4 regions of the Streptomyces sp. NPDC037389 genome follow, and region 1 is predicted to be linked to each of the others. Evidence: riboswitches for the same ligand, from Rfam matches in the RefSeq annotation. Region 1 holds a riboswitch; each other region holds the start of a gene.

The links. A riboswitch is a leader RNA that binds a small molecule or an ion and turns the genes downstream of it on or off. The one in region 1 is predicted to bind cyclic di-AMP.
Region 2: linked by a shared signal. The riboswitch ahead of AB0E98_RS09740 (M23 family metallopeptidase) and the one ahead of AB0E98_RS20235 (C40 family peptidase) in region 1 are both predicted to bind cyclic di-AMP.
Region 3: linked by a shared signal. The riboswitch ahead of AB0E98_RS15410 (C40 family peptidase) and the one ahead of AB0E98_RS20235 (C40 family peptidase) in region 1 are both predicted to bind cyclic di-AMP.
Region 4: linked by a shared signal. The riboswitch ahead of AB0E98_RS06130 (M23 family metallopeptidase) and the one ahead of AB0E98_RS20235 (C40 family peptidase) in region 1 are both predicted to bind cyclic di-AMP.

The regions. Positions count from the first base shown of each region.
Region 1 is NZ_JBEZUS010000008.1:325,673-330,391, forward strand. Features, by position in the region: gene AB0E98_RS20215 (8-amino-7-oxononanoate synthase) at 1-589, shown strand, start outside; gene AB0E98_RS20220 (DUF397 domain-containing protein) at 610-876, opposite strand; gene AB0E98_RS20225 (helix-turn-helix transcriptional regulator) at 886-1,755, opposite strand; gene AB0E98_RS20230 (ATP-binding protein) at 1,999-2,427, shown strand; gene AB0E98_RS20235 (C40 family peptidase) at 2,677-3,165, opposite strand; cyclic di-AMP (ydaO/yuaA leader) riboswitch at 3,169-3,387, opposite strand; gene AB0E98_RS20240 (hypothetical protein) at 3,673-4,002, opposite strand; gene AB0E98_RS20245 (ATP-dependent Clp protease proteolytic subunit) at 4,008-4,643, opposite strand.
Region 2 is NZ_JBEZUS010000004.1:32,505-37,223, reverse strand. Features, by position in the region: gene AB0E98_RS09750 (DEAD/DEAH box helicase) at 1-764, shown strand, start outside; gene AB0E98_RS09745 (PP2C family protein-serine/threonine phosphatase) at 1,016-2,161, shown strand; cyclic di-AMP (ydaO/yuaA leader) riboswitch at 2,301-2,469, shown strand; gene AB0E98_RS09740 (M23 family metallopeptidase) at 2,481-3,656, shown strand; gene AB0E98_RS09735 (MFS transporter) at 3,777-4,719, shown strand, end outside.
Region 3 is NZ_JBEZUS010000006.1:200,204-204,922, forward strand. Features, by position in the region: gene AB0E98_RS15400 (ketoacyl-synthetase C-terminal extension domain-containing protein) at 1-59, opposite strand, end outside; gene AB0E98_RS15405 (carboxylesterase family protein) at 302-1,813, opposite strand; gene AB0E98_RS15410 (C40 family peptidase) at 1,906-2,379, opposite strand; cyclic di-AMP (ydaO/yuaA leader) riboswitch at 2,384-2,561, opposite strand; gene AB0E98_RS15415 (endo alpha-1,4 polygalactosaminidase) at 2,783-3,727, opposite strand; gene AB0E98_RS15420 (spherulation-specific family 4 protein) at 3,724-4,431, opposite strand; gene AB0E98_RS15425 (NAD-dependent epimerase/dehydratase family protein) at 4,428-4,719, opposite strand, start outside.
Region 4 is NZ_JBEZUS010000002.1:564,349-569,067, reverse strand. Features, by position in the region: gene AB0E98_RS06140 (pitrilysin family protein) at 1-180, shown strand, start outside; gene AB0E98_RS06135 (pitrilysin family protein) at 222-1,589, shown strand; cyclic di-AMP (ydaO/yuaA leader) riboswitch at 1,815-1,969, shown strand; gene AB0E98_RS06130 (M23 family metallopeptidase) at 1,983-2,786, shown strand; gene AB0E98_RS06125 (GntR family transcriptional regulator) at 2,978-3,694, shown strand; gene AB0E98_RS06120 (HPr family phosphocarrier protein) at 3,920-4,201, opposite strand; gene AB0E98_RS06115 (GNAT family N-acetyltransferase) at 4,355-4,719, shown strand, end outside.

The DNA.
Region 1 (4,719 bases):
CCGGGAGAGCGGCGCGGCGCTGCTCGTGGACGACGCCCATGGCCTCGGCGTCCTCGGCGACGGCGGCCGGGGCGCCCTCCACGCGGCCGGGCTCGCGGGCGACGCGGACGTCGTCGCCACCGTCACCCTCTCCAAGTCGCTGGGCTCCCAGGGCGGCGCGGTCCTCGGTCCGGCCCGGGTGATCGAGCACCTCGTCAGCACCGCCCGGACCTTTATCTTCGACACCGGCCTCGCCCCGGCGGCGGTCGGCGCCGCCCTGGCGAGCCTCGCGCTGCTGCGCCGCGAACCGGAGCGCGCCCGGCGGGTGCGGGCCGTGGCCGCCGAACTCCACCGCAGGGTGACCGGGGCGGGGCTCGTGGCCGTGCGCCCCGACGCGGCGGTGGTCTCCGTACGGGCCCCCTCGCCCGAGGCCGCCGTGCGCTGGGCGGCGGACTGCCGGACGGCCGGGCTCGCCGTCGGCTGCTTCCGGCCGCCGTCCGTACCCGACGGCGTCTCGCGATTGCGGCTGACCGCCCGGGCGGACCTGACGGACCGGGAGGTCGCGGCGGCGGCCGACACGATCGTACGGACCGCGCCGGCCGCCGCCTGACGGTTCCGGTTTCCGCCGTCTCAGGCCCCGTGGGCGTCCTCGTCCGGGGAACGGCCCGGGCGGCCGCCGTCCAGGTCCGTGACGAAGACCGACCAGGTGGTGCGGGGGAAGAGCAGGACAGGGCCGGTGCCGCGCCGTGAGTCACGCACGGCGAGCAGTTCCGTACCCAGGAGCGCCGTCTCGACGCAGTTGTTCATTCCCGTGCTGTAGCTGCTGCGGTGCCATACCGCGTGGCACCGAGCGGGCTGGGCCGATGCAGAGGGTACGTACCGAGGCATTGCGGACATGTCGCCTCCCTACGCGCCGTCACTGATCCCGGCGATGTATTCCAACGATTTCTCGTGCGACAGGGCGTGCGCCCGGAGCGTCGTGAATGCGGAGGCGTACGCCCGGAGGTCCTCTTTCCGCTCCAGATAGAGGCTACTCGTCAAGTGGTCGAGAACAACCACGTCCAGATCGGCGATGCGCGGAAATGAGAAGATAACGAAAGGGCCCGTGATGCCGATATGGTTGCCGCTGGTGAACGGCAGTACGTGCAGCCGCACATGCGGCAGGGAGCCCCTTTCCAGCAAATGCCGTAGCTGTCCTGTCATCACCTCGGGGCTGCCCACCTCGTGCCGCAGCACCGCCTCGTCCAGTACCGCGCACAGTTCCAGCGGCCGGCGTCCCCCGAGCACCGCCTGCCGGGCCAGCCGCACCCGGACGAGCTCCTCGACCTGCCGGGCCGGTGGATCACCGAGCGCCGCGCGGGTCACCGCCCGGGCGTAGTCGGGCGTCTGCAACAGCCCGGGCACCACCGTGGTCTCCAGGGTGCGGGCGTGGGAGGCCTCCGACTCCAGGTTGATGAAGTCGAGATACGCCGAAGGCAGCAGGTCGCGATAGGCGTACCACCAGCCGCGCCGCGACCCCTCCGCGTCCTTGGACCCCGCCCCGCACAGGGCCCCCAGCAGGGCCCGCAGCTCCGGGTCCGAGACCCGGTAGACATCCAGCAGCCGGGCCACATCGGCGGGTTTCACCCCGCTGCTGCCCGTCTCGATCCGGCTCACCTTCGACTGGTGCCAGCCGACCGCGCAGGCCGCCTCCCGGCTCGTCATCCCGGTCAGCTCGCGCTGGCGGCGCAGCTCCGCGCCGAGTTTGCGGCGGCGCACCGCGGGTCCGTTCCGCATCAGCTCTCCCTCCCCGCCGCTCACATGGAAGCGTCGTGATAACCCTCGACGCGTAGTTCACACGCCCCGCGTCAGAGTCAATAAACCAGGGCCGCGGCCAAATCCGGTCGCTCGTCGTAGAGTTCACCGCTTTGAGCGACAGATATATCCACAATCCGGTGGATCACACCCATCGCGGCCGTTATCAGTGGGACGCTGGCGCTGAAGAGCCGGGCCGAGCCTCGGTGGGAAAGGGACAGCGCCATGGCAGATCACCAGGAAGCAACCGTCACCCTGCCGAGTGCTCCCGCCTCGGTCTCCGCCGCCCGCCGCCATGTCATGGACGTGCTCGTCACCTGGGGCCTGCCGAACGGGACGGATCTGGCCGACACGATCCGGCTGATCCTCTCCGAGCTGGCCACCAACGCCGTGCAGCACACCCGGGGCCAGTCGCCCACGTTCACCGTGGAGCTCCGGCTGGACCGGGAGGAGCGCCTGCGGGTCGGGGTCACCGACAGCCATCCGCGCCATCCCAGGCGGCTGCCCGCCGCCGTCCAGCAGGACAGCGGCCGCGGCATGGCGATCGTCCGCGCGCTCACCGCGGAGTACGGCGGCAGGGTCGTCGTCACCCCGACCGCCGACGGCGGCAAGACGGTGTGGATCACACTGCCCTGGACGGTGTCCGTCCGCTGACCGGCAGCGCGGAGGGGCCGGGCGGGAATGTCCGCCCGGCCCGGCGCTCTTGTGGAGCCGCGCACAGGAACCGGTGGGTTCTTAGGTGTAGCCGGTGCCGATGGGGCACCGCACGGCAGTCGGGTCCGCTGCCACGGAAGACGCGCTCGGCGCGCGGGGAGTCCGGCGCGACGGGTACGCGCGTTGGATTCTGCGGGACGACGGGGGCGGGAAGCGGTAGCCGCGCCGGTCGTCACCCGCGCCGGTGGTTCAGTCGTTCACTCGGCCGTACGAGACGCTTCTGGTCCAGATGCGCTCGAGGCGGACGACCGAACCGGTCTTCGGGGCGTGCCAGATCAGATTGTTCCCGGCGTATATCCCCACGTGGTAGACGCCGCCCCGGCCGTGGAAGAACACCAGGTCGCCCTGTTCCCGGGAGGGGGTGGGGACGTGTTCGGTGCGGTTGTACTGCTCCTGGGCGGTACGGGGCAGCTGCTTGCCGGCCCGTTTGAACGAGTACTGCGTCAGCCCCGAGCAGTCGAAGCTGTACGGGCCCGTAGCACCCCACAGATAGGGGGAGCCCGCCTTTGAGGCCGCGATCCACAGGGCTTTGGTGGAGATGGTGGCGGCTTCGGCGTCGTTGACGGCGCCGGGTGCCAGTACCGTTGCGCTGACGGCCGCCAGAGTCAGGGCGGATTTCACGGACAGGGGTACCACCCCGGCCCTGGACAGCCGTGAGGGACGTTTGTGCGCGCCCATGCCAAACCCTTCGTCAGCCGCCTGTGAAGGATGACCTGTCGGGTTCGGGCAGGCGAAGATGCCCGGCCGCCGAGGCGGCTTCACCCCAAGGGCTGGTCCAGCCGGTCCATTTCACCGCATGGATCGTTCCGGCCCGCCCGTCGTGCCTGGGTCCTCCATCCCCGCCGATGCACTCATGTCGACCAGCGCCCGGGCGGCGGCGGGGTTCGGCGTCCGCCCGGACCGCCCCGCCGTGGTGGCGGGGTCTTGTCGTCGGAGGGATCTTGGCGCAGCCGCGCCGGGCACGCCGAGGGGATCCCGGCATATGTGAGCCTCGTCACCGTTGGGCAATTCCGGTGGACGCAGGCCGGTTTGACTCCGACGGATTCCCCCTGGTGAGCCGGTCACCTGCGGCGCGGGCGATCACCCCGAGCGCAAACCGCGCGTACGGCCCGACATGATCACCACGGCTTGTCTACGATCGCATCCGCTGTCTGAAGGAGATCGAGGGAAGAATGTTTCCGCTCCTCAGTTCGTAACCGCAGGCGGCAAGGTCACCCGTAGCGCCCGGCGTTCGCCGTCCAGGACCCGCATCGCCCGCGCCAGCGTTCCCGCGTACACCTGTCGTTCGCCCCGTTCGTGCATCGTCGCCAGCGCGTCACGCAGTCCCGCGGCCGCGACCACGAGCCTCTGCGCGGCTCGTAGCCCGCCGTACGTGTCCTGCGTGCGGGCAGGGTTGATCCGTCCGAGCTGATCCAGTACTTCCAGGTAACGGTCGACCAGTTCGCCCTCGGCCCGGGTCAGCGCGGGCAGCGGCGGCAGTTCCGGAGGGAACCGGTGGGACGGGCCGTGCGGCACGTGGCTCACCTCTCCCGGGCCGGCGCGCCCTGCGCCCGGCGGTCGGTGACCACGGCGTCGGCCAGGCCGTGGGCCACGGCCCCCGCCGCGTCGAGGACGGTGTCGCGCTCGATGTCCCGCCGGACGCGCTCCGGGCTCCGCCCGGTGTGCAGCGCCAGCATCTCCACCAGGGTCTCGCGGGCGCGCAGCATCTCGGCGGCCTGGATCTCCAGGTCCGAGGGCTGTCCCCGGACGGGCTCGGGCAGGGCCGGCTCATGGACGAGGACCCTGGAGTGCGGCAGCACCATCCGCTTGCCGGGGGTGCCGGCGGCCAGCAGCACGGCGGCGGCCGAGGCGGCCTGGCCCAGGCAGTAGGTCTGGACGTCGCAGCCGACATAGCGCATGGAGTCGTAGATGGCGCACATCGCGGAGAAGGAGCCGCCGGGGGAGTTGATGTAGAGCGCGATGTCCTGCCCGGGCGACGCGTGTTCGAGGTGCATCAGCTGGGCGATCACATCGCTCGCCGCCGCGTCGTCGAGGGCCGTCCCGAGGAAGATCACGCGCTCGGAGAACAGCTTGGAGTAGGGGTCGAAGGTATGCGTCCCACTGCTGGTGCGTTCGGTGAACTCCGGCAGGACGTGCCGGGCGAGGGGTCGGTCCATGAGCTGCGCCTTTCGATCGGTTCGATCGGCCGTCGCGATCGGCCTTCTGTAAAAAATGTACAGGACGTACAGCAGC
Region 2 (4,719 bases), on a different contig from region 1:
CGGTCAGCCGGGTCGCGGCCCGCGCCGGGCGCGTGATCATGTTCGTGGACACCAAGCGTGGCGCCGACCGGCTGGTCAAGAAGCTGCTGTCCCAGGGCGTCCGCGCCGCCGCGCTGCACGGCGGCAAGAGCCAGCCGCAGCGCAACCGGGTGCTGGACCAGTTCCGGACCGACCAGGTCACCGCGCTGATCGCGACGAACGTCGCCGCGCGCGGCATCCACATCGACGGTCTCGACCTCGTCGTCAACATCGATCCGCCGGTCGACCACAAGGACTACCTCCACCGCGGCGGCCGTACCGCTCGCGCGGGTGAGTCCGGCACCGTCGTCACGTTCGTCCTGCCCGAGCAGCGGCGCGAGATGAGCCGCATGATGACCACGGCGGAGATCACCGCGAACGTCATCAAGACCTACCCGACCGACCCCGAGCTGGCCCGTATCACCGGTGCCCGCGAGCCCAGCGGTGTCCCTGTCGTCATCGCGCCGCCGGCCCCGGCCCAGCCGCAGGGCGGTCAGGGCGACAAGGGTGCCAAGCCGTCGCGCTCGCGCGGTTCCCGCTCCCGCTCGCGTTCCGGTTCGGGTGCCGGTTCGGCCGCCGGCTCCGGCTCCGGTGCGGGCAACGGCGGCGGCCGTCCGTTCCGCGGCTTCGGCGGCAACGGCGGCGAGGGCTCCCGGCGCTCCGGCGGCACCCGTCCGGGCAACGCCGTCGGCCGGTCGCGCCGAGGCGGCGCCGGCGGCGGCGGTCGTCGTCCTGCCGCTTCCTGAGGCCCTGACGGCCCGAGCCTCTTCCGGCCTGTGGCCCTGAGGCTCCGACCTCCTGAAACTCCGTCGGCCCGAGGCCCCGGCCAGTCGGCCGGGGCCTCGAACGGCGCATCCCCGTTCGCCCGGCCGTACCCCGCCCGCAAGGGTGGACGGGTATGGAGCAAGGGACGTCGGCCGGTCAGGAGCACACGGTGGGGAAGCGAGTCGGGCCACCGCCCGGGCCGGATGCACTCTGCGAGCCGCTCCCCGGGCGGGTGACGTCGGTCGTCGTCGCCCGCTGCCTCCCCGCCGCCGTCATCGTCGGCGGCATCGCTTTCGACGTCCTCACGCCCCCCAAGTACTCCTCCGCTCCCTTCTTCGTCTCCGCGCCCCTCGTCGCCGCCCCGCTCCTCTCCCTCTTCGCCACCCTGCTCACGGCGGTCGTGGCCCTGGCGGCGATGGTCACGCTCTCCTTCGCGCGGCAGGCGCCGGAGACGGGCGAGTCGGTGACCGAGGTCGCCACCGTCCTGATCGTCGGCGCGCTCGCCGTGGGCATCAACCGCGTCGTACGGCGCGGCAATCTCCGGCTGGCGTCCGTACGGAGCGTCGCGGAGGCCGCCCAGCGGGCCGTGCTGCCCACGCCCCCGGCCCGGATCGGCGGGCTCCGCGTGGCCGCGCGCTATGTCGCCGCGCAGGCCGACGCCCGGATCGGCGGCGACCTCTACGCGGTGCAGGACACCCCGTACGGCGTCCGCGTCATCGTCGGCGACGTGCGGGGCAAGGGCCTCGGCGCGGTGGAGGCGGTCGCGATCCTGATCGGCGCGTTCCGGGAGGCGGCGGAGCAGGAGCGCACGCTGGAGGGGCTGGCGGTGCGGCTGGAGCGCGCGCTGCAACGGGAGGGCGCACGGCGCGCGAACGTCGATCAGGCCGAGGGGTTCACCACCGCCGTCCTGGCCGAGGTCCAGCCGGGCGCGGGCGCCCTGCGCATCGTCAACCGCGGCCATCCGCCCCCGCTCCTGCTCCATTCCGACGGCACCGTCGGGGACACCCACCCCCGAGCGCCCGCCCTGCCGCTGGGGATGGAGGACCTGGGTGTGTGGCCGGACCGGGTGGAGGAGTGGGAGTTCCCGGTGGGGGCGACGTTGCTGCTGTTTACCGACGGGGTCACCGAGGCCAGGGACGCGGCCGGGGCGTTCTATGACCCCCAGCCACGGTTGCACGGCAAGCAGTTCCGCAGCCCCGACGCCCTGCTGGACTCCCTCGCGGCGGACGTGACCCGGCACGCGGGCGGGCGTACGGACGACGACATGGCCCTGCTCGCCATCCGGCGGATCGACGGCAGGCTCCGTACCGCGCCCATCACCCACAAACGTCCCCAGGTCACCGCCCGTCCCGCACGCATTCAGTTGCATAACGACTGACGAACTATCAGAAATAAGCGCTTCATAAAGAACCCCAACATGCCAGCTGGGTTCACTCTTTCGGCTTGGAATCCGGCCGCTCTGTCTATTAACGTTCGATAACGCAGCGCGGTCGTTGCAGCCGTCGCAAGGGCGGTGCCGTGCGCCTTCGCCGAATCCCGTGGGCGGAACCGGGGAACCATCATTTGGGGTGAATCGGGCCCGAACGCAGGCCTGTAGGAGACCTTCCTCCTCCGAACCCTCCCCCAGAGCCTGAACGGCCTGGGGGGACCCCCACGCTTAACCCGGTAGGCGAACAGGAAGGAAAGGAGTCGCCCTCGTGGCGTCCAACAGCTCCGACAGCTCCGCGTTCGACGGCAGTCCGTACGACCCTCCGTACGACCCCCCGTTCGTTCCCGCCTACATTCCCCCCTACGAGCCGGATCCGGCCCCCGAGGCCACTGTCCCCGCCCCCGCGCCCCGGGCGGCGGCCGACGAGTGGGCCCCCGGCGAGGACCACCCGGCGGCGCCCGTCCGCGGCCGGCACCGTGTCGTCAAGCCGCGCGGCGGCACGATGGCGCGCAGCGGGGCGGTGCTCGGCGCCGGAATGATCGCGGCGGTCGGTGCGGGCGGCATGGCCAGCGCCCAGGACCGTCCGCAGCCCTCCATATCCATGCCGGACCTGGCCCAGAGCATCCCGGTCGTCGGCTCGTTCATGGCCGACGGCCACGAGCGGGGCGGGCAGCGGGCCGTCGAGGCGCAGCAGGCCCCCGTCGAGACGGTACGTACCGTGCGCGACACCGCCGACGCCGGCGAGGTGCTGCGGGCCCGCATCCTCCAGCAGGCCGAGCACCAGCAGGGCGCCGCCGAGGCCGAGGCGCAGGCGCGCGTGGCCCAGGCCGCCGCCGAGCAGCACCGCAAGGCGGCGGCGGAGAAGGCCGCGGCGGAGCGGGAGTCGGCCGAGCGCGAGGCGGCGGACGCGAAGGCGGCGACGTACGAGGCCGCGCAGCGGGAGGCGGCGGACGGTGGGGCGGCGACGGCTGAGGCGGCCGGAACGGCCGGCACTCCGGAGCGGCACTCGACCGGATCGTCCGGCTCCGCGCACCGTGGCACCGCTGGCGGATCCTTCACCCTCCCCGTGGCCTCCTACACCCTCACCGCCGGCTTCGGCCAGGCGGGAAACATGTGGTCCGCGAACCACACCGGCGAGGACTTCGCCGCCCCCACCGGCAGCCCGGTCAAGGCGGTCGGCGGCGGCACCGTCACCCAGGCGGGCTGGGCGGGCGCGTACGGCTACCGCATCGTGCTGACGCTCGATGACGGGACCGAGGTCTGGTACTGCCACCTGTCGTCGATGGTGGTCACGTCGGGCAAGGTCGGCACGGACACGGTCATCGGCCGGGTCGGCGCGACCGGCAATGTCACCGGCCCGCATCTCCACCTGGAGGTACGGCCGGGCGGTGGCGCGCCGGTGGACCCGCTGTCGTGGCTGCGGGGCAGGGGCCTGGAGCCGTAGCGAGCAGGCGGGGCCGCCGGTCGGCAAGCCGGACAGGCCAATCAGGTCATAGCGGCCGGAGAACCCTCCGATATCGGATATCCCGGGAATGTTCTGTGTGCGATCGGGAAATCAGATGACGTGACGACCACCGCGACGATCACCACGTCCGTGCCCGCCCGCCTGGACCGGCTGCCCTGGTCCCGGTGGCATTGGACCGTGGTGATCGGTCTCGGCACGGTCTGGGTCCTGGACGGCCTGGAGGTCACGATCGTCGGCAATATCGCCGGCCGTCTCTCCGAGCAGGGCAGCGGACTGCCGATCACTTCCGGCGGAGTGACGGGAGTGGCGGCCGCGCTCTATGTGGCGGGCGCCTGTTCCGGCGCGCTCTTCTTCGGCCGGCTGACCGATCTCTTCGGCCGTAAAAGACTCTTCATGGTCACGCTCGCGGTCTATCTGGCCGCGACGGCCCTGACCGCGCTCTCGTACTCGTCCTGGTGGTTCTTCACCTTCCGCTTCGTGACGGGTTTCGGCATCGGCGGCGAGTACGCGGCGATCAACTCCGCCATCGACGAACTGATCCCGGCCGCCTACCGCGGCCGTGTCGACCTCATCATCAACGGCAGCTTCTGGCTCGGCGCCATCGCGGGTTCATTGCTGTCGGTCCTGATGCTCGACACCAGCATCTTCGCCAAGGCCGTCGGCTGGCGGCTGACCTTCGGGCTGGGCGTCATCCTGGGGCTGGTCATCCTGCTCGTACGCCGCCATGTGCCGGAGAGCCCGCGCTGGCTGTTCATCCACGGCAGGGCGGAGGAGGCCGAACGGCTCGTCACGTCGATCGAGAAACGCGTCGTGGCCGAGAAAGGCATCCCCCTCCCGCCCGCCAAAGGGCGTTTCACCATCCGCCAGCGCGAGAGCTTCGGGTTCCGTGACATCGCCCGCACGGTCTTCTCCGACTACCGGCGCCGGGCCGTCCTGGGCCTCGCCCTCTTCATCGGCCAGGCGTTCCTCTACAACGCGATCACCTTCGGTTTCGGTGCCATCCTCACCCGTTTCTTCGGCGTTTCCACGTCCCGCACCGGCT
Region 3 (4,719 bases), on a different contig from region 1:
GCCTCGACCGGATCACCCACCGGGGTGGAGACGGTGAAGCCGTAGCAGGCGAGGGACACGTGTGCCGATAGCGGTCAGCAGACCAACGCTGATCCCGGCTTCAGGTCGAGTCTGCCGCAGCGGTGGCCAGTTCGAGGCGGGATCTCATGCGTCCGGAAACAGCGGGGACAGGGCCCGCCGACCGGCGTCGGTGAGCCGCTTGTCGCTTCGCGGCGGCTTCGGGAGAACAGGGCCGTCACGGCTGAATCGAGTGAGGCGGTCCAGCTGTCGAAGTCGGCTGCCGTGCCCCCCATACCTCCCGTCAGGCGGGCAGGTCGTAGGGCCGGACCGTGTGCCCCTCCCAGACCTTCCTGGACGGCTCCTCCGGGTACGGCGCCGTGCTCGTCCCCGTGTCGAGGAGCCGGGTGAGCCGTCCGTCGTCGGCCCGGTGGGCGGGCCAGCCCGGGTCGCCGTGGGTCGCGAAGGCCGTCCACGACCGGCGGATCCCGTCCCCGATCGCCACCAGGTCCTCGGGGACCGGCCCCTCGCCGAGCAGCAGCCGGGCCTGCGGTGCGTCGTAGGTGCCGAACAGCATCGCCACGTCGAGCCCGTGGGCGGCGCCGAGCGCCCCGCCCAGGGCGGGCGCGGGCCGGCGCAGCTCGTACAGGTACGCCGTGCCGCCGCCGGCGGTGTGGGCCTCGGCGAGGTGGAGCGAGGGCATGCGGAACAGGACGTCGCTGTGGACGGTCTCGAAGAGTTCCACGGGGGCGGCGTCCGGGTAGGCGGCGCGGTAGGCCCGGGGGCCGTCGGGGCCGGGGGCGAAGGCGGTCAGCACCGCGTTCGTGTCCTCGTCGGTGACCTTGTCCCGGCCGCCGCTCATCACCAGGAACGGCCGGAACTCGTCGCGGGTGTGACCGGTCAGCAGGTCCACGCCGCTCGCCCGGCCGTCGGGCAGGACCGTCCAGGGCGTCTCCGGTACGAGGTCGCCGTCCACCACGACGGAGAACGGGGAGCCGGTCCGGGCCAGCGGCCCCCAGCGGTCGGCCTGGGCGGGCAGGCCGTACATCATCGGGGTGATCGCCTCGGCCAGCCGCCACGGTTCGATCGTGGCGAGGCCGGAGGCGGTGGGGGTGGTGCCCAGCCGCCCGGCGAGTTCGGCGGCGAGGCCGGAGGCGAGGGCCGGGGTGGTGTAGAGGCCGGGGACTGACTGGGCGATCGCCCGGCGGAAGAGGCCGGCGGCGCGGGGCACGGCCAGCAGGGTGGCGATCGAGCCGGCACCGGAGGACTGGCCGGCGACGGTGACCCGCGCGGGGTCGCCGCCGAAGCCGGCGATGTTCTCCCGGACCCACTCCAGGGCCGCGATCAGGTCGAGCAGCCCCCGGTTGGCGGGGGCGCCGTCGAGTTGGGCGGAGGCCTCGGCGCCCACCCGGTAGTTGAGGGTGACCACGACGAGGCCGCCCTGCCGGGCCAGGAGCCCGGCGTCGTAGAGCGGGTCGCCCGCGTACCCGGAGACATAGCCCCCGCCCAGGATCCACACCAGTACGGGCAGTCCGGAGCCGCCGGGGTCCGGCGACCAGACGTTCAGGGTGAGCCAGTCGTCGCCGGTGGCCGTGCCGGTCGCGGGGATCGGGCCGGACTGCGGGGGCGGCGGGCCGAACTCCGCCGCGTCCCGCACCCCGTCCCAGGAGCGCGGCGCGGCCGGGGCGGCGAAGCGCAGCGCCCCGACGGGCGGCCGGGCGTAGGGGATGCCCCGGAAGACGGCGAGGCCGTCGGTGGTGCGGCCTCGTACGGTGCCCTGGGCCGTGCGGGCCTCCGGGCCGGTGACGTCGCTCATCGTCGCTCCCTCCCCGCGCCCGGAGGCGGCACCCCCGTGCGCGGACGCGGATGATCGGGCGGCCCGGGTCACGGACCGCCCGGTCAGGGAGCCTAGTTGACGCGTCCGTACCAGACGCTGCCGGTCCAGATCTTCTCCTGACGGACCGTGGCGCCCGGCTTGGGGGCGTGCCAGATCTTGTTGCTACCCGCGTAGATCCCCACGTGGTAGACGTTGCTGCCCGAGTGGAAGAAGACCAGGTCACCGACCTGGCGGGAGCCGCTGGAGATGTGCCGGGTGCGGTTGTACTGGTCGGCGGCCACGCGGGGCAGGTTCTTGCCGACCTTCTTGAACGAGTACTGGGTCAGGCCCGAGCAGTCGAACCGGTTCGGGCCGGCCGCGCCGTACTGGTAGGGGGAGCCGGCCTTGCCGGCGGCGACCCTCAGGGCCTGCTCACCGGGTGTGGCCGCGGAGGCCTCGGAGGCGAGGCCGGGGACGAGCACCGATGCCGCCAGCGTTGCGGCGGTGACGGCGGAGGCGGCGCCGGCCCGGGATATGAGAGCGGGTATGCGAGGCATAGCAGACATGCCGAAGCCCTTCGACATCCGCCTGCGAAAGATGACCTGTCGGGTTCGGGCTGCGAAGTTGCCCGGCCGGATTTCCCGGCTTCACCCCAAGGACCACCGACTTCGTGATCCGTACCGCTCGGGTCTCCCGCTCCTGCCGATCCATCAATTCGATGCCGCACCCGGGACGGCGGCAGGACTCGGCGTCCGCCCGGGTGGCCCGCCATGGTGACGGGATCTTGTGTTCGGTGAGAGATCCTGCACCATGAATCATTCAAATCCGGCACCCGGGCGGCCATCTGTGAACTTCTTCACTTCGGGAGCAGACCCGGAACCGCGCTCCGCGCGCCCCCGCCGAACTGGCCCTAAACCCTTGTTCCCACGGGTACTTGCAGCATGGAACGAGTAATTCCGGGAATGCCGTTCAGCAGGGCCGGCGCCAGGCGTCCAGCTCCAGCTTCTTCTGCATCGAGCTCAGCCCGAGCCGCCGCGCGGTGGCGCAGAACTCCCCCGTCGACAGTTCGTATTCGACATGGAAGACCGCTTTGTTATGTTTTACGAAGGGGGTGAGCTTCTCGCACTCGTCGTACTGGGCGCACTGCTCGTTCACCGCGAAGTCGAAGACGTTCACCAGCTGCGGGATCTGGTCCAGGTCGTTCTTCAGCCCGATGGCCAGGCCTCGCTCATGGGCGAGATCCGCCAGCATCCGGTTGAAGGCCAGCTGGTGGTCGGCCGTCAGCGGAAAGCCGGTGGAGTTGCGGAATCCCTCGGTCAGGTCGGGTTCGACGGCGTCGAATCCCTTCTGCCGGCACATGTCCATCCGGGCCGCCATGAGCGGCCGCAGGGTGTCGAGGCGACGGATGTCGAACCATTTCTCGCCCTTCCACCCCTTGTTCTTGTTGCCGAGCAGGTTCTTCGGGAATTTCCCCTGGTCGGGCCGGAAGTCCTCCCAGGCACCGGCATTGATGTAACAGATCGCCTTCCGGCCACTGGAATGCAATTGGGCCACGGTTTCGGCCGAATTCTCGAAGCCGTCGATGTCGTAGACGGGGGCGTCCACCGAGGTGTCGGCCTTTCCGTCCAGCTGCCACTGCCAGCGGGTGCCCGGGCGCGGCTGCCAACGGGCCGCGGCCGGTGGCGAACCAGGTGCCGAACCCGTGGCCGTTCCGCCGGGTGAGGCCGAGGCGTCCGGGACACCGGAGGCCTTCGGCGCGCCCGAGGCACGCGGAGTGCCCGAGGCGTGGGGGGCCGCCGTGGCGCCGTCGTCGTCCCGGTCCGGCCCGTCGTCGTCGGCGGGCGAGGCGGAGCAGCCCGCGAGGACCAGCAGCAGCGCGGCGCACAGCCCCGCGCGGACGCGCCACGCGCTCATGCCGTGCCCCCCGCCGCGAGACCGGCGGCCGCCACGGGCACCGAGCGCCAGGGGTTGGCCCCCGTGCCCGGCACCGCGCAGTGGACCGCGGCACCGCGCGCCCCCGCCGTGCGGGCCACTTGCCCCTCCCGCCCCTCGGGCACCCCGTACACCAGATGGCAGAAGCGCTCCGGTGGATGCCCGGTGGTCCACTCCGGCACCCGGGCGCGCCGGTAGTCCTCCCAGGTGCCCTCGAAGGTGACCAGGAGGTCGGCGAGCGAGGCGTAGCCGGGGTCGGGATGGGTGCCGGGGTTGAGGACGGCCGTACGGGCGCCCAGTACCCGGGCGGCCAGCACCATGCGGCGGTAGCGGGGCAGCGGGGTGTCGTGCGCCGGGACCTGGTCGAGGAAGACGCCGTCCACGTCGTACCACCGGCGGTGGCGGCGGATGTCGGCGACCACGGCGCCCGTGCGACGGTGGCCGTAGCCGGTGTCGACGTAGCCCAGCAGCGGGACGCCCGCGGCGCGCAGCGCTCGCGCGGCGGTGCCGAAGGCGGGGTCGGGACGGCCGCCGGGGCCGTCGGCGGCATTGAGCACGACCCCGTAGAGCCGGGGGGCGGCGTCGAGCAGCGCCGCCCACTCCTCGGGGTGGGTCGCGGGGTGGACGTAGAGCGGGACGAGCAGTCGCCCGTCGTCCCCGTGGGAGGCGGGCGTGGTGGTGGTCATGGCACGGGCTCCGTGGCGGGCGCGGTGGCGGCCCACAGGTCGGTGAGGGAGTCGGCGAAGGAGTGCCGGGGGGCCCAGTCCAGGGCGCGGCCGGCGGCGGTGATGTCGGCCTGCTGCCAGGGGACGGCGGCGGAGCGCGGTGATCCGTCGCCGTCCTCGGCGACGCGGTCGCCGACCGGGCCGGTGAACCCGGACGCGCGCAGCAGCCCTTCGGCCACGTCGCGGACGGGGCGGGCGGTGCCGCTGCCGATGTTGAGGACGGCGGGCAGGGGGCGGGGCGCGGTGACG
Region 4 (4,719 bases), on a different contig from region 1:
GACCCCCAGCTCGCCCTGACCGCCGTTCAGCGCGTCCTGGACGTCACCCCCGGGGAGGTGCAGGAGGTCGCCAAGGCCCGGCTGCACCCCGACAACCGCGCCGTGCTGGTGTACGAGCCCACGCCCCAGTCCGGCACCGACGCCGCCGGCGAGAACGAGGAAGAGGAGGCGGACCGGTGAGCGACGCCGTAGCCGCGAGCACCCAGACCGCAAAGGCCTCGATGGACTTCCACCCGCAGCCCCAGCCCGGCACCGCCACCCCCTGGGCCTTCCCCGCCCCCGAGCGCGGACTGCTCCCCAACGGGCTGACCGTGCTGCGCTGCCACCGCCCCGGCCAGCAGGTCGTCGCCGTCGACGTCGTCCTGAACGCGCCCCTGGCCGCCGAGCCAGAGGGCCTGGACGGCGTCGCCACGATCACGGCGCGCGCCTTCTCCGAGGGCACCGACAAGCTCAGCGCCGAGGAGTTCACCGCCGAGCTGGAGCGCTGCGGCGCCACCCTCGACGCCCACGCCGACCACCCCGGTGTCCGGCTCTCCCTGGAGGTCCCGGCCTCCCGGCTGGGCAAGGCCATGGGCCTGCTCGCCGACGCCCTGCGCGCCCCGGCCTTCCCGGACAGCGAGATCGAGCGCCTGGTCGACAACCGCCTGGACGAGATCCCGCACGAGCTGGCCAACCCGGCCCGCCGGGCGGCCATGGCGCTGGCCGCCGAGCTCTTCCCGGCCGACTCCCGGATGTCCCGCCCCCGTCAGGGCGCGCAGGAGACCGTCGAGCGCGTCGACGCCGCGGCGGTCCGGTCCTTCTACGAGGCCCATGTCCGCCCCGCCACCACCACCGTGGCGATCGTCGGCGACTTCACCGGCATCGACCTCGACCGCACCCTGGCGGAGTCCCTGGGCACCTGGACCGGCACCACCGCCGAGCCGCTGCCCGTGCCGGCCGTCACCGCCGACGACACCGGCCGCGTCGTCATCGTGGACCGGCCCGGCGCCGTGCAGACGCAGCTCCTCATCGGCCGTACCGGCCCCGACCGGCACGCGAGCATCTGGCCCGCCCAGATCCTCGGCACCTACTGCCTCGGCGGCACCCTCACCTCCCGCCTGGACCGTGTCCTGCGCGAGGAGAAGGGCTACACCTACGGCGTGCGCTCCTTCGGCCAGGTGCTGCTCTCCGCCCCCGACGGCACGGGCACGGCCATGCTCGCCATCAGCGGCTCCGTGGACACCCCCAACACCGGCCCCGCGCTCCAGGATCTGTGGACCGTGCTGCGCACCCTGGCGGCGGAGGGCCTGACCGAGGCCGAGCGCGACGTCGCCGTGCAGAACCTGGTCGGTGTCGCGCCGCTGAAGTACGAGACGGCCGCGGCCGTCGCCGCGACCTTCGCCGACCAGGTCGAGCAGTACCTGCCGGACGACTTCCAGGCGCGGCTGTACGAACGCCTCGCGCAGGCCGGCACGGTGGAGGCCACGGCGGCCGTCGTGAGCGCCTTCCCGGCCGACCGCCTCGTCACCGTCCTCGTCGGTGACGCCGCCGAGATCGCCGAGCCCGTCAAGGCCCTGGGCATCGGCCCGGTGACGGTCATCCCCGCCTGACGGCGACTCACCACCCCGGCGCGGCGGCCACGCTGCGTCGGGGCCGCGTTGGCGCATGGGTCCGTTGTGACCCATGCGCCTCTCTTATGTCCGCTTTCGGGCGGTGGTTGCATGTTGGTCGTGTGGCGTACGTCATAAAAGCCCACTTCTGTTTGCTGTTCGAATCTGACGCCGATTAGCGTCAGGCCCGGCAGCCCGCCTATCGGAGCCGCGACCGCGGCCCCCGGGAAGCCATCGCCGAGTTCCCGAGGCGCGAGCCGAGGGGAGCCGGGGACCCAAACGTCCCTGGGGTGAATCGGGCCCCTCTCACGAGGGATCCGTAGGAGACCTTCCTGCTCCGAACCCGTCAGCTAACCCGGTAGGCGAGAGGGAAGGAAAGGAACAGCCGCAGACATGGCGTTCACCCGTGCCACCGGGAAGCACCGTCGTCCGAGCCGCGCCGCGCGCGTCAGCGCCAACGTCGCGGGCATAGCCACCCTGACGGCCGCCGGCGTCGTCGCCGGTGTCGCCGCCCCGGCCTTCGCCGCCTCCGACGACACCCAGCGCCCCGAGGACACCGGCCTGACCCAGGCCGTCGTCATCGGTGACGTCATGGCCGAGCACGTCGACGCCCAGGCCGAGTCCCAGCGCAGCGCCGCCGACGAGGCCGCCGCCCGCCTCCAGGCCGAGGAGAGCGCCAAGCAGAAGGCCGTCCAGGCCAAGCAGCGCTACGAAGAGGCCCAGCGCAAGGCCGAGGAGGAGCGTGCCGCCAAGGCGAAGGCCGCCCGCGACGAGGAGCGCAAGCGCCTCGGCACCTTCGTGAGCCCGATCGACGGCTCCTACGTCTCCACCGCCTACAAGGCCTCCAGCGGCCTGTGGTCCTCCGGCAGCCACACCGGCATCGACATGCACGCCGAGACCGGTACCTCCGTCCACGCGGTGGGCATGGGCACCATCGTCGAGGCCGGCTACGGCGGCGCCTACGGCAACAACGTCGTCATCCAGATGGCCGACGGCACGTACACCCAGTACGGCCACCTGTCCTCCATCGACGTCTCCGTCGGTCAGTCGGTCACCCCGGGCCAGCAGATCGGCCTCTCCGGCGCCACTGGCAACGTCACCGGCCCGCACCTGCACTTCGAGGCCCGCACGGCCCCCACCTACGGCTCGGACATCGACCCGATCGCCTACATGGCCGCGCACGGCGTCAACCTGTAACGACGCGCGACGACTTCCGAAAGGCCCCGGCCCCCGGCCGGGGCCTTCGTGTTGGCCAAAAAATATCCATGAAGCGGCGGCACCATCGGAAAACGCCCGGGATTGCCATAGAGTCGCCGAACGGACGTCAATCGGCCGTGCTGCACGGGGATTGAGGCATGAGGCGGAGGTAGACCCATGCGGGGCCGTACGTGAGCGGCGACGGCGAAGGGCCGCGCGAGAGCCGTCGTATTTCCACGCACGCGGTGTGCACCGCCATCCGCGACGACATCGTCTCCGGCGCTTTCCCGCCGGGCAGCCGGCTCATCGAGGAAATCCTCGCCCGCCGCTACGGCGTCTCACGGGTGCCCGTGCGCGAGGCGCTGCGCACCCTCGCCTCCGAGGGCTTCGTGACCACCCGTCGGCACGCCGGCGCCTGTGTCGCCGAACCCACCGAGCGCGAGGCCGCCGACCTTCTCGACATCCGGGCCCTGCTGGAGCCGCTGGGCGCGGCCAAGGCCGCGCAGCGGCGCTCCGAGGCCCATCTCAAGGTACTGCGGGGCCTGGTCAGACTCGGTCAGGAGCGGGCCCGCGCGGGCCGCTGCGCCGAGCTGCGCCAGCTCGGCGACTGGTTCGACGAGACGCTCGCCCAGGCGTCCGGCAGCCCCTCGGTCGCCGGGCTCCTGACCCAGCTGCGCCGCAAGATCGCCTGGGTGTACGCCCCGGGGCCCGTGGTCCGGCCGGTGGAGACCTGGGAGGCGTGCGGGGCGCTGGTGGACGCGGTGGCCCGCGGAGACGTGGAACGCGCCCGGGAGCTGGCCGCCGTACGGGCCGGCCGTTCACCCGGTGAATTCCTGCTGCGGCGGACCGGCGGCGACCGCGTCCATCCGCCGAAACAGCCCGTAAACACGGCGGGCGTCCGTTCTTGACGAGGGCCCGCTATTCCTGGAGGAATAGCGGCCGGGAATTCGTGGCGGTCCCCGGTCGGGGCACGCCGTGCGCGTCTGCGGAGAGCGGCGCGCACGGCGCGTGAAAAGCCTGTGGGCACAGCCGCGGGATACGGCCCTTGGATACGACAGCGGGGCCGCGGCGGCCTCGGTCGGCTGCCGCGGCCCCGCCGCGCGGTCCCGCCCGGGGAGGGGCGGGCCGGTGGATCAGACGGTCTCCGGGAGCTCCTCGAGCCCCTCGGCGACGAGCTTGGCCAGACGGTCGAGCGCGGCCTCGGACCCCTCCGCCTCACTGGCGAGGACGATCTCCTCGCCACCCTGGGCGCCCAGGCCCAGCACGGCGAGCATGGAGGCGGCGTTGACGGGGTTGCCGTCCGCCTTGGCGATCGTCATGGGGACGCCGGCGGCGGTCGCCGCACGGACGAAGATCGACGCGGGCCGGGCGTGCAGGCCCTCGGCCCAGCCGACGTTTACGCGGCGCTCAACCATGGTGTTGCCCTTCAAGTCGATATTGGTTGTCTAGACCATTGTGGCACGGGGCGCGCGGTGCCCAGTGCGCGCGCCCCACCTGGGACCTTCGGTCGCGCCCCGTGGGCCGGGCGGCACCGGACCACTGTCGGTACCCGGCCTTACGCTGGGCCCATGCAGACGCCGTCCGAGCACGCGTACCCGACCCACTGGGAAGCCGACGTCGTGCTGCGCGACGGCGGCATCGCCCACATCCGCCCCATCACGCCCGACGACGCGGGACGGCTGGTCAGCTTTTACGAGCAAGTGTCGGACCAGTCCAAGTACTACCGCTTCTTCGCCCCCTACCCCCGCCTCTCCGACCGGGACGTCCACCGCTTCACCCACCACGACTACGTCGACCGGGTGGGCCTCGCCGCGATCGTGGGCGACGAGTTCATCGCCACGGTGCGCTACGACCGCATCGCCCCGGCCGACGAGGCCGAGGTCGCCTTCCTCGTCCAGGACGCCCACCAGGGCCGCGGTGTCGCCTCCGCCCT